One region of the Priestia aryabhattai genome, then DNA from elsewhere that is predicted to be linked to it. Evidence: riboswitches for the same ligand, from Rfam matches in the RefSeq annotation. Region 1 holds a riboswitch; each other region holds the start of a gene.
The links. A riboswitch is a leader RNA that binds a small molecule or an ion and turns the genes downstream of it on or off. The one in region 1 is predicted to bind ZMP and ZTP.
Positions count from the first base shown of each region.

Region 1 (6,277 bases):
ATTGGTTCCGGCTTAAAAGCAGATATCAGAGATGCTCTATTAGATTTCTTTGGTATATCTAATATCATTGCCAATTGTACTTAATAAAAAAACAACGTCTAAATGGCGTTGTTTTTATTTTAACATAAATTGATCTTTTTTACATTATTTGTTGTTTTGACTAAAAAGACTATTTTTTAGGAGAGCCAGCATATGAATAAAACGTGCGCTTTTTATACATCAAATCTTATCTAATTATCCAAGGAAAGCCCATTATATCAAGGATGTATAAAAAGCTGCATATTCCAGAAAGAGAATCCTTGATGGAATCCTACTGCCCCAAGGGTTCTTTTACTTGCTTGGTTCCTTTAAGAGACATTATGTCAACTACCTTTGTATATCCTATACAGTGTAAAAACAGAAAAAACTACCTTATGGGTGGAGGTAGTTTTTTCTGTAACGTATCAAGGGTTTAAGAGTGATACCTCACGTATCTTGAGTAGTTTGTTCAAAATACTATTTATTATCCAGCAAGAGTATAAATTACTTTTTACTATTTGTCCGAACTAAACAATCGGTAAAAAAGATAATAGCAAAGGGAATAGCATAAACACCTAAAATTGTAAGAAAGACTTTATTACCATTCATTTATATGAATCCACCTTTATATATTAGAGTGAATATTTTAGCTTTTCTTAAGTAGAATGCTCAGATAAAGGAAAAGTATGTATAACAAATAGCAGCTTGAATTAAGCTGCTATTTGTTTATGGTTTCCGATAAAGTCCGTTATGTTAACTAGAAATGAATACTTCATTTTTCTTTTGCAATCTCTTTTCTGTTAGGAGCAAGTGGTGGTTGTTCTAACCATTTATTTTTCACCATAATGTTAAACCATCTCTTTGTCACCATTAGATTTTTGAGAATGGTGCTTTCATAAATTGTTACAAGATCTGTTCGCATGGATGATGCTAAACCTGTTCCGTGATACGCTTGTGCAGCTTGGAATAAGAAACCAATATGATACATCATTAATTTATCAGAAAAAGGAGAGTCTGTTGAAGTTGTTACTTCTGTCTCCCATGATTTAGGGACGGGTAAATTATCTGCGTGCATTACTTTTGAAAAGGATTGTATTTGATCATCAGCTGTTTTCTCAGAATCCTCTAAAAACTTTCTTACTTCTTTTGATTGAGCGACCTGACTAAATCCAATAGAAAGAGTTTTAGCCATAATGCTTTTTTTAAGGTTGAACGAAATACTTATGATTTCTATTGCCGTTAAACGTCTGCCTTTTCCGAAAAAACCATCCGTAAAATCCTGGCTAGAGATATATTCAGGATTCGCAGCAGGATAAAAATAAGGGTCCCTCTGAAAATCCCCTTTTTCAAGTAATAATTCAATCGTTTGATGATACATCCTTTTTGCATCATTATCACAGGAATCGTAAAAGTGGCGTAAGTCTTCTCTGACAGAAACACCTAATGAGGTTGTGTGTCCTAGTAAGCCATGTAACGTCATGATATGTAAATAATTCAAGCAGAATATGTCGGTGAACAACCTCTTGGTATTTTTATTAAGGTCAGACTCAGTAAATCCAATTGGAACTGGAAACCCTTCGTTTTCTATAAAAGCTACAATTTGTTTTTTTGTTTTGCGAAGGTTCTGATAGCACCTTCAAAAATGGCCTTTATTGACTCATCTTCAATAATAGAGAACATATATCTATTTACTACATCTGTCATCGTTCCGTTTACATATTCTCCCCATAGTGTTCCTATTTCGGAAGATGTAAGCTTTAATTTATTCTTATCCAAAATATCACCTCTTGGATAATATTTACTAATTTATTAATAGATATGAATTTTTTCTTAACAAAAAAGATTTTCAGCATGTAATTTCCCATAATACGTTTTATGTTAACTTATAATGAATTTATAGAAGAATGAAAAGCTTTTAATTAGTAAAAAAGAGCTTTTCATGAATTATTACTACTTTGTTAAATCCCATTTAATAATATGTCCTGCATGTGTAAGACCTCCTCCAAATCCATAAAGTAAGAGGATATCTCCGTTTTTCAACTTACCTTCACTTATACCTATTTGTAACGCTAATGGAATCGAAACAGATGAGGTATTTCCCATATACTCGACACTAGTTAACGTTTTATCTAGCGAAAAGTCTGATCTTTCACATATTGATTCAATCATTCGTAAGTTGGCACTGTGTGGAACAAACCAATTCACTTTATCCTTTTGTAGATTTGCTTGTTCTAATAACTCTGCTATGCCTAAGGGAATTGTTCGGGATGCCCACTTATACACTTCTCTTCCGTTTTGAACCATCTTGCCACTAGAACTTAAAGGTTGTCCATGCATAGTAGTAGATAAATTCGTACGGTATACATGTTTACCTCCTTTTCCGTTTGTCCCAATGTGAGTAGCTATAAAGCTTGGATGCTCTGCGTCTTTTTCCACTAAAACAGCCGCAGCTCCATCCCCAAATAAGACGCAAGTAGTCCGATCTGTATAATCTGTAACCTTTGATAAAGTTTCTGCAGTAACGACTAAAACTTTCTGATGAAGTCCAGATGTAATAAACCCGTTTGCCATATGTAATCCATACGTAAAGCCAGCACAAGTAGCGTTGAAGTCTAGAGCACCTGTTTGAGGAATGTCGAAATAGTCTTGTATCTGAGTGGCTACACTTGGAAACGCATAGTCAGGCGTTGTTGTTGAAACAACAATACAATCTACATCAATCAACTCTTTCTGATATTGCTCGACTAAGTTTTCAATGGCTTTAATAGCTAAGTCAGAAGAATATTCGTTTTCACCTGCAACTCTTCTTTCCCTCATGCCCGTTCGCTGCACAATCCATTCATCATTTGTATCAACAATTCTTTCTAAATCATCATTCGTAAGTCTTTTTTCAGGTATGTATGTACCTATTGCTGTAATACGTGCAGTTGATTTCATTAAAGTCACCTTTCTTTTATACCAATATATATAAATTGATATTAGTACTAGGTACCAATAAAGTCAATAATTTCATATGAAAAAAATGTAAAATAACATTTGGAGTTTTTTAGAGGACATATATGTATTGCTATTCTGACTACGGCTTATTTAATATTTATTTATGGAAACTAGCTCTGTATATGATATATTATTAAAAAAAGAAAAATTTGGCTAAATATATTGTTAAAATTGATATTATTATGTAAAATTTTCTTATAAAACAGACTATGTGTTACTGGCGTAAACATGGAGGACCATGAGGAAGCACATAGATAACGGCCGTACGCCTGGGCAAAGTATTTGAACATATGTTCAAATACTTTTTTTATTTAGAAAGGAGATTTTTAAGTGAAAGAAATTTGTTGACGATACGGGATGAATCCAAATCAAAGTAAAGCCAAAGTTCAAAATGCTGAGAACACACCTATTAAAATCTTAAATGGAGAAGCCAGTTATATTAACTTTCTAGATGCATTAAACGCTTTTCAACTGGTCCGGGAGCTTCGACAGGCTACTGGTCAACCTGCAGCTGCATCTTTTAAACACGTAAGTCCAGCAGGCGCAGCTGTGTACTCTCCACTAAATGAGACACTTGCTGAATCCTATTTTGTTGAAGGCGTAGATCTCTCTCCTTTAGCTATTGCTTATACAAGAGCGCGTGGAACAGATAGGATGTCTTCGTTTGGAGATTGTGCTGCTTTTAGTGATGAAGTGGATATAACTGCAGCTAATCTCCTCAAAACAGAGGTTTCTGATATGATTGTTGCACCAAGCTACACTCAAGAAGCACTAGAGATTTTAAAGCAGAAAAAGAAAGGAAAATATTTAATCTTAGAGATTGATCCAAACTATGTACCAGATCCAATTGAAAAAAGAACGGTATTTGGAATTACTTTAGAACAAGAAAGAAATGAGGTACAGATTGGGAAAGAAGTTTTTAATCATATTGTTACGACTCAATCTGTTATGCCTGATAATGCAAAGAGGGACCTTCTTGTTGCTCTTATTACATTGAAATATACACAATCAAACTCTATTTGCTTCGTCTTAGATGGCCAAACGATTGGAATTGGTGCTGGACAACAGTCCCGTATTCATTGTACAAGGTTGGCAGCTGAAAAAGCTGATAAATGGTGGTTAAGACAACATCCAAGAGCCCTTAACATGAAGTTCAGAGAAGGCATTTCTCGTGTAGAAGTGAATAATGCAATTGATGGATGGCTGAATGATGATATTACTGAGATGGAAAACGAACAATGGAAACGATGTTTTGAAGAGGTCCCTGCTAGGCTAAGTAAGAGTGAAAAACAAGAATGGCTAAAAAGGTTAAAAGACGTTTCTTATGCATCTGATGCTTTTTTACCGTTTCGTGATAATATAGATCGTGCGGCTCAGAGTGGCGTTAAATATGTGGTTCAAACAGGCAATTCTTTACGAGATGAACAGGTTACACGGGCAGCAAATGAATATGGAATGATTATGGCGCATTTAGGCATACGTGTATTCCATCATTGAGCTATGAATTAAATGTAATTAACCCAAAAGAGCCAAGACCTTATAAGGGAACTGGCTCCTTTATGACCTTTCCAATAATTTGTGTTTCGTTAACTAACTCTGTATATTGTATATAGTTAAAGCAAAAGTATTAAGCCTTTATTTCTTCGGCTAAATTTTGGATTAATTCTTTTGTGGTTAAAACTGTAGCAAACTCATTGTCTAAAGTAGCTAATGAAACATTATGTATTTGTTCAGCTGAATAATACGTATTATCTGCCCCTTTTATTGCAAATGCAGCTGTTGCATCTGATACTAAGTACGTTTCAAATCCTAAATTACCACTCATTCGAGTAGTAGTTGAGACACAGTGTGGAGTTGTTAACCCTACTATTACAACCTTTTCTATTTGGTTTTCTTTTAAATGTTTTTCGAGTCCAGTTCCTATAAATGCACTATTTACTTTCTTTTTAAAGATAGGTTCATTTTCAGCTGGGACTGCAACATCTTTAAAATCTGAGGTTGGTTTATTAGGATGAAAAATCGAATGGTCGTTATTAGATAAGTGCTGAATATGTATAATTGGGTATTTCTTTTCTCTCCATGTCTTTAAAAGCACTTGAATATTGTCTTCAGCGTTTAGGTTATTTCTTATCCCCCACTTTTCATCTTCAAAAGCCCTTTGAACATCGATAATAATTAAAGCCGTATTGCTAAAATCTTTTCTCATATGTAATTCTCCTCCACTCTTTTCTACATATTTTAACATTTATGTTAGCTTGGTGAATTAAAAATAAGAATTTTATTTAAGCATATAAACTTCCTAAAAGCAGTATTATATTTTCTATTGGTGCATATCATATACACTTCGAAGAAGGATAGATTACGTAAGTTCAAGCTATATAATATAAGATTTTAATTTGATATAATATTATTTTGAATTTTTTACCACGAAAATTAATAGGGGGATAAAATGAAATGAGTAAAAAAATGGCTTTGTTGCTTGTAGATGTTCAAAACATTATGTTTTCTTATGAAGGTGGATCTTTATGGAATGAACAGCAAATACTTAAAAATATTACTTCTCTAAGAGAAAAAGCGCACAAATCTAATATACCAATTATCTATATACAGCATACAGACCCCAGTTCCGATAGTATGCTTAGTGAAGGAAAAGTCACATGGGAAATCCATCGGGATGTTCGCCCCCTACCAACAGACACAGTTATTCAAAAATCTTCTTGGGACGCATTTTATCAAACAACTTTACATAAAAAACTTCAGGAACTTGAAATCGGAAAATTAGTTATTGCAGGCATGCAAACTGAATTTTGTTTAGATACTACTTGTAGAAGAGCATATAGCTTAGGTTATAAAGAGAATATCTTAGTAAAAGATGCCCATAGCACATTTGATACGGCTGTACTTCCAGCTTCTAAAATAGTAGAACATCATAATAATATGCTGGGTGGCAGATTTGTTACATTAAAAGAAGTAAACGAAGTTATATTTTAAGCTAATAAAAAACTTTTTAAAGGAAAAACAGCCTTTAACAGGCTGTTTTTTATTCCTAGATCGCTGATTACGTTAACTAAGATTGAATATGCTATACATAAGGTTTAGCAACTAAAAAGAATTTATTCCCTTTCTCTAATACCTAACACATCCCAGGTATTTCCCCATTCTTTCATTGCTTCGAATATTGGACGTATCGTTTTTCCTTTATCAGTAAGAGAGTATTCTACATGAGGAGGTATCTCTGAATATATTTTACGTGTAATAATTT
Region 1 is NZ_JAMBOQ010000010.1:45,505-51,781, forward strand. Features, by position in the region: gene M3225_RS25745 (hypothetical protein) at 1-84, shown strand, start outside; partial or broken gene M3225_RS25750 (DUF3231 family protein) at 791-1,794, opposite strand; gene M3225_RS25755 (ketoacyl-ACP synthase III) at 1,969-2,955, opposite strand; ZMP/ZTP riboswitch at 3,219-3,297, shown strand; gene M3225_RS25760 (phosphoribosylaminoimidazolecarboxamide formyltransferase) at 3,373-4,512, shown strand; gene M3225_RS25765 (cysteine hydrolase family protein) at 4,643-5,221, opposite strand; gene M3225_RS25770 (cysteine hydrolase family protein) at 5,470-6,006, shown strand; gene M3225_RS25775 (winged helix-turn-helix transcriptional regulator) at 6,129-6,277, opposite strand, start outside.

Region 2 (6,277 bases), on a different contig from region 1:
TTGTGTTGTAGGAAGCTTTTACGTTTACAGGGTTTGTTGTAAACTTTTCTTTTTCTAAAACTAAGTATGTTACATAGTAGTTTGCATTTGAATTAAATTTATCGGCTGAAATTCGAACCCACAACGCACCATTAGTATTTCCGCCGTCACTATTATTTCGGAACTCCCAGTTCTTTGTATCGTCTACATTATTTTGTATAATACTAAGAATTTTTGAGACTTTATTCGTTAAAGTACTATCTTCCAAATACTTGCTATTGATACGATACTTGCCTAAACCGTCAGCTTTGGGAATAATTTTCTCTCTTACTACAACACCACTATCTAAAGAGGCTTGTGTTTGTCCATTTACATTCAATGCACCCTCAACCTTATCAGTAATATCAATGACTTGAGGCGAAGAAAGTTGATAAAAAAGGCGATAACATGTATAATCAGCCGTCTTATTTGTTTTTACATAATCAAGTGTTTTGAGTTGGCGTATCTTTTCCATCGATGACAGAAACCCATGCCGTAGGCTTATTAGACCCATCAACTGTTTTTACTTTCCAACCATTAAAATAAGCTTTAATCTCATCAGATGTTGGTGTGTATGAGTCAGCCCAACCTGTTAAAGTGTCTGGTACTGTTAATATTATATCTGCTTTTCCTGCAGTCCCTGTGATATTTCCAAACCAAGCGGCTGCATTATTTAAGTCTAAATCACCACTGGTAGTTAATTTCTTTAACAAGGCCCTAAATGATTTGTTACTTGATAAATAGAAGTATTAGTTGATGTGGTAATAGGGCCAAAAGCATCTGCTACTTTTATAACTTTGTATCCCACAAAATCAACATGCCATGCCCAAGGGTTAGTTCCATCCAGTAAAACTTCTTCCCACTTCTTTAATACCTTCCAGTTCCCATCATTTTGATATAACACATCATTTAAATTATTTAACCCTCGAAGAATTGTTTCAGCATATAAGTATGATGGGTTACGTGGTTTAAATGGTTTTGCTACTGACTCTAGAGCTAACATTGGTTGAGCAAAGGAAAACATTCCACTTGCACTATTTCTGTTAGTGGCTCTAACCGAAAGATATACCGTGCTAGCGGTAGTTGTAATTTCCGGCTACTGTTTTAAGGTGAAGATTGTCTCATTGTGCTACGATTTTATCTTGCTTCAACTGATTTTCAGATAAATCCATAACGGTTACATCGGCTCCCGCGGCTGCTAAAATAGGTCCTTGCTGGCCGCCTCCAGATGCTAAACACAGAATTTTTAATCCTTTTATTGACTTTGGAAGCCAGTTTTTCGGCACGTGTTTGTGAGTGGTAACGGTAATTTCCCATTTGCCGTTTTTACTTTCCTTAATGGTTTTTTCGTCTACCGGTCGTGTATAAATGGATTGTTCCATCACTTTATAATCCCATGCTTTTTTATTATGTTTTAAAACATCCATACTAGTACTCCTTCTTCTATAATCATTTATTTCTTTCTTCTTTCAAAGTCATAAAATGAAAAACTCTTATCTTTTTTTCACAATAATCAATAATTTCATAACAGGTTGTGAGAATATCACGACTAGACAGTTCTATTTCATCAAATACAAACTTTGAAAGCTGCTTTTGCAGAACCTCTAACTTTTTACTGTCTTCTTCATCGAGCCATAGTCCTTCCGTGATACATACATCTGCTAATTTGTTAATCGACTGAGCCGTCCAGTTTAAGCCGGCTGAAGAAACGGTTTTTGTAAGTAAATCATTTTTTATCGCTAGAATAACTTGACACACGTGAGTATAGGCATCGACTTTCTTTTGGATAAATGTTTTGCGAAGTTCTTGTTTGTATTGCTCTTTCGACATCACTACAGCTACGACAGAGGTAATAAATGTTCCTGCCAGAGCGATAAGTGACCCAATTAAAATTCCTATCAGTTCTCCTGACAAAACGCTCACCTCTTTAGAAACGGTATTTCTATATGCTATGGGAATGAGGTAAGAGATATGAGGATAAACAATATGCAAAAACAGCCCTAACTTAGAAAAGTTAGGGCTGAAACACTTATAAAATGATGGTAACCAAATTAGATAATACGAATTGTAACAATTCCTTCAATCTGACCAATTTTTTCTTCTAGCTCAGGCACAATCTCGTCACTTACTTGATTGTCAATATCGATCATTGTATACGCGTATTCACCGCGGCTTCTGTTCACCATATCTGCAATGTTTAAATTGTAGTTTGAGAACACTTGCGTAATTTGTCCTACCATATTTGGCACATTGTGATGGAAAGCAGCTACGCGTTTTTTCCCAGTGTAAGGAAGAGACGTATTCGGGAAGTTCACTGAGTTTTTAACATTTCCTGTTTCTAAGAAATTCTTTACTTGACGTGCTGCCATTACCGCACAGTTCTCTTCTGATTCTTGAGTTGATGCCCCTAAATGAGGAATTGGCACAACATTTTTCATGTTCAAGACATTTTGATTTGGGAAATCTGTAATGTATCGACCAACTTTTCCACTTTCAAGAGCAGCTTTCATATCTTCTTCATTTACAAGCTCACCGCGTGAGAAGTTTAAAATATGAACATCTGGTTTCATGATGCTGAACGTTTCTTTATTGAAAACACCTTTTGTATCATCCGTTAATGGAACGTGAACAGTAATATAGTCAGATGCTGCAAATAGTTCTTCTAGAGACATTGCACGCTGTACATTGCGAGACAAATTCCAAGCTGTATTAACAGAAATGAATGGATCAAAACCAATTACATCCATATCTAAATCAAGCGCGTCGTTTGCTACAAGAGCACCAATTGCACCTAAACCAATAACGCCTAATGTTTTACCTTTGATTTCTTTTCCAACAAACTGTTTTTTACCTGCTTCAACTAACTTAGGAATTTGATCACCTTGGCCATCTAAGCCTTTTGTCCATTCAACTCCAGCAAATAAGTTACGAGAAGAAGCCATAATCGTAGTTAAAACCATTTCTTTTACTGCGTTTGCATTAGCTCCTGGCGTATTAAATACAACGATACCTTGCTCCGTGCAAGCGTCCACCGGAATATTATTAACCCCTGCTCCAGCTCGTGCAATAGCCTTTAAATTTTGGTCAAATGCCATGCTATGCATGTTAAAGCTACGCACGACAATAGCATCTGGATTTGCGCTGTCGTTGTCAATTTGATAACCTTCTTGATTAAAAACATTTAGACCTTTTTGTGCAATGTTGTTTAACGTTTTGATTGTTTGTACTTTCTCTAATGTTAATGTGCTCATTTTGTACTCTCCTCTGATTATCATCGTAGTTTTACATGTTTTTACCCTTGGATAAAGGAACTTCATTTTTAAATTTTTTTAAAAGTCTGGTTTTTTAACCTACATGTTTGGTAACTTCTATATCCTCTCCCCCTAAACAGAAAGAGGTAAGAGATATGTATTAATCCCTTACCTCTGCCCAGGCGAACGGCTACGTCACTATATGCTTCCTCACGGTTATCCGCGTTTCGCCAGTCACATATAGTCTTTGAAATTAAGTATATTCTAGCAAACTCTTTCGGAACGTTCAACCTTTTTTTAAAAGTTTGCTTTTTTCAGTCTAATTTTAAATCCCTGTAAGAGACCTCCTAATATATTGACAAATACCCCAATACATGTTAAACAAGAAGAGTGATTAGCACTCTCTTAACTCAAGTGCTAATTATCTTATAAGCCCTATATGGAAAGGAGAACTTCTTATGTCAAAAAAAGAATTTAAAGCCGAATCAAAGCGATTATTGGAGATGATGATTAACTCCATCTATTCTCAAAAAGAAGTATTTTTGAGAGAACTTCTATCAAATTCGAGCGATGCAATCGATAAAATTTATTACAAAGCCTTAACAGACGACTCCTTGCGTTTTAACAAAGAAAGCTACTACATAAAAGTAACACCAGATAAAACTAACCGTACCTTAACGATTGCGGATACTGGAATTGGTATGACTCAAGAAGAGCTTGAAAGCAGCTTAGGAACAATTGCCAGAAGCGGTTCTCTTGCTTTTAAAAATGAAAATGAAACAAAGGACGGGCACACGATTATTGGCCAATTCGGCGTTGGATTTTACGCAGCGTTTATGGTAGCAGATGTCGTAACCGTAATTAGTAAAGCATTAGGCAGCGATGAAGCCTATAAATGGGAATCTACTGGGGCTGATGGTTATACGATTGAACTCTGTGAAAAAGAAACGGTTGGAACTCAAATCATTTTAAAAATCAAAGAAAATACAGAAGATGAAACATATGATGAGTATCTAGAAGAATATCGTTTAAAAGCAATCATTAAAAAGTATTCAGACTTTATCCGCTACCCCATTAAAATGGACATAACGGAAAAACGCCCTAAAGAAGACGATGATAACGAGCTAGAAGATTATACAGAAGAACAAGTTATCAACAGCATGGTACCGATCTGGAAGAAAAATAAAAATGAATTGACTCCAGAAGACTATGAGCAGTTTTATTCAGAAAAGCGCTACGGGTTTGATAAACCGCTCACTCACCTTCACATTAATGTAGATGGGACAATTCGCTACAATGCCATTTTATTTATTCCAGAAAATATTCCGTTTGATTACTACTCAAAAGAATTTGAAAAAGGACTTGAGCTTTATTCAAACGGCGTATTAATTATGAATAAATGTGCAGATCTTCTTCCGGACTACTTTAGCTTCGTGAAAGGTATGGTAGATTCTGAAGATTTATCTCTTAATATTTCGCGTGAAATTTTGCAGCAAGATCGCCAGCTTCAGCTAATTGCCAAAAACATCGGCAAGAAAATTAAAAATGAATTAAAAAGCTTGCTTAAAAACGAACGTGAAAAGTACGAGAAGTTTTATGAATCATTTGGTCGCCAGCTGAAGTATGGTGTTTACAGTGACTTCGGAAGCAACAAAGATGTATTAAAAGACCTGCTTTTATTCTATTCTTCTACAGAGAAAAAGCTGGTGACATTAGACGAGTATGTATCGCGCATGCCTGAGGATCAAAAGTATATCTATTATGCATCAGGCGAATCATACGACCGAATTGAAAAGCTTCCTCAAGCAGAATTGGTTGCAGATAGAGGATACGAAATTCTATATTTTACAGAAGATATCGATGAATTTGCGATTAAAATGTTAATGACGTACGAAGAAAAAGAATTTAAATCTGTTTCAAGCAGTGACTTAGGGATTGAAGCAGAAGAAGAACAGCTCAATGAGTCTGAGGAAAAAGAGAATAAAGAGCTATTTGACTATATGAAAAAAGCTTTGGCAGGAAAAGTAGGAGATGTGCGCGCGTCTAAACGTTTAAAAACACATCCCGTTTGCTTATCAGCTGATGGTGAAGTAACGATTGAAATGGAGAAAATTTTAAGTGCTATGCCTGACAATCAGCATGTGAAAGCAGAAAAAGTGTTAGAAATTAACGTACATCATGATGTATTCGCTTCTTTAAAAGATGCACTTGAAAATGATAAAGCGAAATTAGACCTTTATACAAATCTATTATATAACCAAGCTCTTTTAATTGAAGGCTTATCCATTAACGATCCCGTTGAATTCACAAATGACATTTGTAAAATTATGATATAATAATCAGGCGCAGAAACATTCTGCGCCTGATTATATATACATATATTGCATAATAAAATTAGTTATATAGTAAGAAGCGATAAAAATGGGTGCCGGCAGTTCTTCTAGTACTCTTATTGAGTGCTTGCCTTCTTTGAAATGAAAAAGGTCTGATTTAAACTCTGCGACTTTTTCTCTTTTTTGATTAAAAATACACACTTCCTCTACAGTTTCATGGCTGTTTAACATGTAGACGTTATTTCCCCATCTGATTTCTTGTTCTCCTTCTTTTTTAATTATTCCTTTAACTAATAGATGACCCACTGTTTTTCCATTTTCTTTTATCACCCACTGGTGTTTTTTTACATGAAGAAGAAGCACCATTCTTCCTTCCCATTGAACTTGTAAATGTACCTTTAAGCCTTGAGGGGAAATGGGAAACCAAGAAAAATAATCCAAGGATGGAAGTCCATCACGAGTTAAAAAATCAATACTTTTAGTCCACATGTTTTTATGCATTCTCTTAAGTTGTCCAACGTTTTCTCCATTTTCATCTGTAACTGGCACATTCTTCCCTGCTGATTTAAAATAGGGAAGATAAAAAATATATTCTTGCATATAAGCCTCCAAAGATTCTGCACCTCATATTAACAGCGTGTACATGGTTTTGTGTCTATCTTTCATATATTTCGT
Region 2 is NZ_JAMBOQ010000002.1:1,009,208-1,015,484, forward strand. Features, by position in the region: gene M3225_RS12145 (hypothetical protein) at 1-493, opposite strand, end outside; gene M3225_RS12150 (hypothetical protein) at 462-731, opposite strand; gene M3225_RS12155 (hypothetical protein) at 725-1,042, opposite strand; partial or broken gene M3225_RS12160 (SAM-dependent methyltransferase) at 1,143-1,445, opposite strand; gene M3225_RS12165 (hypothetical protein) at 1,468-1,932, opposite strand; gene M3225_RS12170 (phosphoglycerate dehydrogenase) at 2,070-3,269, opposite strand; ZMP/ZTP riboswitch at 3,439-3,517, opposite strand; gene htpG (molecular chaperone HtpG) at 3,728-5,605, shown strand; gene M3225_RS12180 (tubby C-terminal domain-like protein) at 5,636-6,202, opposite strand; gene M3225_RS12185 (DUF817 domain-containing protein) at 6,258-6,277, opposite strand, start outside.
Region 2: linked by a shared signal. The riboswitch ahead of M3225_RS12170 (phosphoglycerate dehydrogenase) and the one ahead of M3225_RS25760 (phosphoribosylaminoimidazolecarboxamide formyltransferase) in region 1 are both predicted to bind ZMP and ZTP.

Region 3 (6,277 bases), on a different contig from region 1:
GCTTTCCAGCGCCAATCTTGTCAGATGCACTGCTTTCTAGTCCAAGCTCACGACTGTTCACTCCTGTTTTTGGAGACATTTTTCACTTTCAAATCAACTTTCAATAGCCCTTTTTCTTCACTTGTAGCTCCTTCATCACTATCTACTAAAATATAAGAAGCGCTGTCAATGGATGCTTCAATCACCTTATTTTTAGCCGAAGTGGATCCTCCCGTTTCCTTAGAACTGTTACAAGCCGCTAATACTAGCATAAGTACAAAAACCAAAGCCAAAACATTCATTTTTTTCACAGCTGCCTGATCCCCTTTATTTTGTTTTTTTAGAACTTTACCCCAAATAAAGGTTCCCTCTGTGTAAATCCTTAAACCTTAAAATCTATATTTTTTACAATATTTTGATAAAAACCAAGTCTAAATTCTCCACTCATATAAATAAATAAAAAAACACGAGCACCGGCTCGTATTTTTTTATTTAGATTGAAAATTTTCTTGATTGATTTGTTCAGCTTCCTTCATATATCGATTGGATTTGCCACTTTTAATTCCCCAGTAATAAAAAGCTAATGATACGCAAGCAATCACTAGCATATCCCATCCGAAAGGCAAAATATTTTTGCCTCCAAATTTTTCGCTTCCTATGTAGGAAATAAAAATCATGCACGCTAAATAGATAAGCATCCAAGCCCCGGTTAAAAATTCTTTTTTAAAGCCCACCCATTTATTTTTCGCTTGGTAATAAAAATAAACAGGCAGGCCAATTGCCATAATAAAGATCACTTCACCTGTAAGAGGCCACCTTGCCCAGTAAAGCGTCAAGGAAGCAAAAACGAAGCCGCATGGCGCAATAATTGATGCTCCTTTTAAATAAAATGGACGGTAAAAGTGTGAAGCCGTTTTTCTTAATGTTATAAGCGCTACAGGACCCATAATATAAGAGATAAGCGTCGCTACTGAGATCACTTCTGCTAAGACACCCCATCCTCTAAATAAAAAGAGAAACAAAAAGCAGGCTGCTAAATTTAGCCACATAGCTGGGCGCGGGACATTGTAAAGTGGATGAAGAGTACCAAATATCTTTGGCAAATATCCATTTTGTTGCATCCCGTATAACATTCTAGAAGTAGTTGCCGTATATGTAGCACCTGTGCCGGAAGGAGAAACAAATGCGTCTGCGTATAACACAATTGTCAGCCAGTTAATTCCAAGCGCAATCGCTAAATCAGCAAAAGGAGAATTAAAATTCAAATGATTCCATCCATCAGCAATTGACGACGGACTTACTGCTCCGATAAAAACTATTTGCAATATAATATATACAATTCCAGCAATAAAAATTGAACCAATTACAGCTATCGGAATCGATTTATTAGGTGATTTTGCTTCTCCTGCCATATTTACTGGACTTTGAAACCCATTAAATGCAAACACAATACCTGATGTTGCCACTGCAGTTAAAACACTTGCCCACCCGTAAGGTGCTACCCCATGCTCACTTGAAAAGTTCCCGCTATGAAAACCAGAAAAAAATAAAGCCCCTGCCGTCAAACCAGGAATAATTAATTTAACAATCGTAATAAATGAATTGGCTTTGGCAAAGAGATTTACCGTCCAATAGTTCACAAAAAAATAAACGAATAATAACAAAGACGCAACTGCCAACCCCTTAGACGTTAAAATGCCATTGTCTACTAATTCATGAGTCCAGCGAGCCCATTTCCACGGCCACGTACTCATATATTGTACAGATGCAATAGCTTCCACTGTTATCGTTGAAGCTATTGAAATCCAGTTAGCCCAAGCAGCCAAAAACCCAATAAATGATCCGTGTGAATACTGAGGGTATTTAACCATCCCCCCTGCTTGTGGAAACATCGCGCCCAGTTCAGCATATGATAGGGCAATAGTCAAGATAACCACCATTCCAATAACCCATGAAAAAATAGCCGCGGGTCCCGCAATTTGAGCTGCTTTCCATGCTCCAAACAGCCATCCGGAACCAATAATCGAACCTATTCCTGTCATGGTTAATGCAAATGTTCCCATCTTCCTTTGCATATTGCTCATCCAAATCTACCCCTCTTCCCTAGGAAAATAAAAAAAACACTTGCGAAATTTTCTCAAGTGTTTGCCCAGGCGCGCGGCTTATACGCTATATGCTCCCCCATGGTCATCCATGTTGCGCCAGTCACATATAGGAATATATTTTTTATTAGTATATAACATTGATCACCATTACTCAATACACAAAAATACTTACATTAATTTTCTAAAAATAATAAATTATTCGTAAAATTAAGAATTCAATATCTAAAAACCTTTTATACATCACAAAAATGATCCAAAATCCTAACTTTCTTATTATTCGGTTCTTTTACTCCACGAACGAATTCCCTCTCATAAGTTATACTAATATATATTACTTATTTACAAAACATGAATTAACAGCTATATATCTATAGAATTCTTGCACTAGGCCCTTTACTTATATACAATATGAAGAAAAGATACTAAAGTGAACTGCCCACCACTTAGCGACGTTTGAAGTGGGAGACTTTTTTTTGAAAACGTTAAAACCTACATATCATGCACTTCGCAACTAATGAAGTACTTCGAGCAAACTTCTCTGTTTACGCAAGCAAAAAACAGGGAAAATTACGAAAAAAGATTGTTAGAGGGATGCTTATGAATTATGCAAATGTAAAAGTTCTTTATTTTGATGACGACGGAACCATTCCAAATCACCCTCGTCTTCCAGTTTTGTTGTATGAACACGTATTTATTAGTAAGAAAGAGAAAGTGGAGAGCATTTTTAATTCTCACAACTGGAAAAACAGCTGGGTAGGCGGCATACATGATTTTCACCATTACCACAGCAATTCTCATGAAGCACTAGGTGTAATTAGCGGATCTGCGCGCTTAAAACTAGGTGGACATATGGGGGAAAATATTGTGGTGCATGCTGGCGATGTGCTCGTACTTCCTGCAGGAACAGGGCATATGCGTCTCCAATCAACTGCTGATTTTAAAGTGGTTGGAGCTTATCCAGAAGGCATGGATTACAATTTACGAACAGGAAAACAAACTGATCGCCCTCACGTATTTGATGAAATTGCACAAGTACCTATTCCTACAACAGATCCTGTTTATGGCGACAAAGGACCATTGACAGAGTGGTGGAACTAGACAAGCACTTATTGTCTAGTTTTTTTATTTGCTCTGTTTTATTCCTTCCATGAATCTCTTTTTGAACATACAAATTCTTTTCTTATGATGCAATAGCAATATACTTTATCTCATCAAAGAAACAAAAACTTCTCTGCAAAAACTAAATTTCTTCTTTTCCGTTCTCTTTTTGCTTCAAGAGCAACTTCGCTTAGATTATCCCCTTTTTTTCTTCCATAATCATTTCGAATATACTCTCATCATAAGCTCTTTTTTGTTTTTCTAAAAAAATTTTCATAGGTTATAACGAAATTTTCAAAAAACTTATTGCTTTACCATGTCAGACTTGCTATCATAGTGAACATTGTTAGATAAATTTTAGTAGGAGGAGTAAAATTGAACAGAAAATTCATAATTTTTATTTTATTTATCGTTCCATTTATTGCTCAATTCGCTTTTTTACCTTTTGTAAATAACATTCATCCAATTATTTTTGGATTACCTCTTTTGCATTTATGGTTATTTTTATGGGTCTTCTTAACGCCTGTGTGTACATTTATCATTTATCGTTTACAAAAATCTTGGGGGGACATTGAATAATGCAAGGAAATTTAACCGCACTTTTAATCACATCAGCAATTGTTCTTGTCGTTATCGCGATTGGCTTTATAGCGGGACGTGACAAATCATCTAGAAGCTCAGTTGAAGAGTGGGCTGTAGGCGGAAGACGTTTTGGAAGCCTGCTCGTCTGGCTTTTAGTAGGAGCAGATTTATATACTGCTTATACATTCCTAGGTCTTACAAGTACAGCTTATCAGGGAGGAAGCATTGCATTTTTTGCCATTCCTTACTCTGTTTTAGCCTTTTTAATTTCATACTTTTTTCTTCCAAAGCTTTGGACTGTTGCTAAAAAGCACAAACTTACTACGCTTGCTGATTATGCTAGAGAACGTTTTAGTAGTAAATTTCTCTCCTCTTTAATTGCCATAGTAGGTGTATTGATGCTTATTCCCTATATTGATCTTCAGCTTAGCGGTATTCAAGATACTCTTCGTGTTGCAGGAACTGGCTACATTAACGTAAAAGCTGTTGTTATTCTTTCATTCTTTCTTGTGGCTCTTTATACCTTTTTCAGCGGAATTAAAGGTCCCACATATACGGCAATTATTAAAGATATTTTAGTATGGGCGATTATGTTATTTATGGTTGTTTCTCTGCCAATTATGCATTTTGGAAGCTGGGGCAACATGATCGACAATGTTGCAAAGGATGCACCGCAGCTATTAACGATCCCAACACAAGGACCTAAAGGCATTCCATGGTTTATTACAGCATCACTCGTATCTGCTTTAGCTTTATTCATGTGGGCCCACGCTGCTACAGGTGTTTTCACTGCTAAAAGTGCAGATTCGCTTCGTAAAAATGCTATTTTCTTACCGCTTTACAATATTGTTTTAATTCTAGTCATCTTTTTAGGATTTATTGCTTATCAAGTATTACCTCAAGATACAACGGATCCTAGATTAGCATTATTAACCTTAATTCAATATTCATATGGCGGTATTGGCCAAGGGTTAGCTTATGCAACGATTGCTCTTGCTTCATTAATTCCATGTTCTATCATGGCTATCGGAGCGTCTAACTTGTTTGCAAATAATATATTTAGAGATTTAATTAATCCAAATGTACAGGGTAAAACATTAACAATGGTTACTCGTTCTATGGTTTTCGTTGTTATCGGACTGGCACTTTTATTCGGTTTATTATTCCCTCAAGCACTTGTTTCCCTACAGTTACTAGGGGTATCTGGTATGGTACAAATCTTCCCTGCTATCGTCATCAGCCTGTTTTGGAGAAATCAATCGAAAGAAAGTACGATTGCTGGATTAGTAGTAGGGTTGGTTGTAACGTTTACCGTCCATGCAACAGGAAATTCATTTGGCCTTTATGAAGGGTTCTGGGGATTATTATCTAACTTACTCGTAGTTGTTATTTTAAATCCAATCTTTGCTGCAAAAACCAAAGCAGCAACAAATGGCGTGAAAGAAACATTATTTTCTAAAGGCACTCCGCAAACTGAATTAAAGAAAAACGCATAAAAAAAGTTCAGCCAATTGGCTGAACTTTTTTTAGATAATATTCTCTTTTTCAGAAGGAGGTGGAGTGGATTTTCTTTCCCAACATTCAATATTTTGATTGTTTTCTAACGCATCTCTATAAAAGACTGGATTTTCCCCTTCCTTTTTCTGCTGAGTATAGTCATGCAAGGCAGAAAACGCCACTTTGGATAATAGAAAAATAGCAATCAAGTTCACGACTACCATCATCCCCATAAATAAGTCTGCCAAATTCCATACAAGCTGAAGCTGAGCGACCGACCCAAAAATAACCATCGCTAAAACACCTACACGATAAAACCAAAGCCACATCTTATTTGAATTTAAAAATTCAATATTCGTTTCTCCATAATAATAATTTCCAATTAACGTACTAAAAGCAAATAGAAATACCATGATAGCTAAAAACCCTGATGCCCAAGAACCAATATGTGTACTAAGAGAAGCTTGCGTTAATTCAATGCCGCTTAGTCCCTGCTTATAGGCGGGGGATAAGAGAACTATAAATGCTGTGCTTGTACAAATCACGAGTGTGTCCGTCAAGACACCAAATGCTTGGATAAGACCTTGTTTAACTGGATGACTCGTCACTGCAGTTGCCGCGGCGTTGGGAGCACTTCCCATTCCTGCTTCATTGGAAAACAGTCCGCGCTTTACTCCGTTGATTAACGTTGCACCAATTGATCCCCCAAGCGCCTGTTCAAACCCAAATGCATTTTTCACAATTAGAGATAGAACCGCAGGCATTTGACCAATATTTTTAAAGATAATGAACAGAGCCATTCCAATGTATAAAACGGCTAATACGACAACGATGTATTCCGATATCTTGGCGATGCGTTTGATCCCGCCAAAAATAATTACCGCAAATATAACTGTCATAATAATCCCAATCAACAAGCGGCTCGTTCCGAAAGAGTTCTCAAATGCTAGCGTAATCGTATTAGACTGCACAGCGTTAAACACCAGGCCAAATGATAGTGTAATGAGTACAGCAAA
Region 3 is NZ_JAMBOQ010000003.1:76,829-83,105, reverse strand. Features, by position in the region: gene M3225_RS13580 (DUF5105 domain-containing protein) at 1-79, opposite strand, end outside; gene M3225_RS13575 (hypothetical protein) at 48-290, opposite strand; gene M3225_RS13570 (APC family permease) at 468-2,063, opposite strand; ZMP/ZTP riboswitch at 2,120-2,198, opposite strand; gene M3225_RS13565 (cupin domain-containing protein) at 2,583-3,182, shown strand; gene M3225_RS13560 (DUF3311 domain-containing protein) at 3,558-3,761, shown strand; gene M3225_RS13555 (sodium:solute symporter family protein) at 3,761-5,260, shown strand; gene M3225_RS13550 (alanine/glycine:cation symporter family protein) at 5,291-6,277, opposite strand, start outside.
Region 3: linked by a shared signal. The riboswitch ahead of M3225_RS13570 (APC family permease) and the one ahead of M3225_RS25760 (phosphoribosylaminoimidazolecarboxamide formyltransferase) in region 1 are both predicted to bind ZMP and ZTP.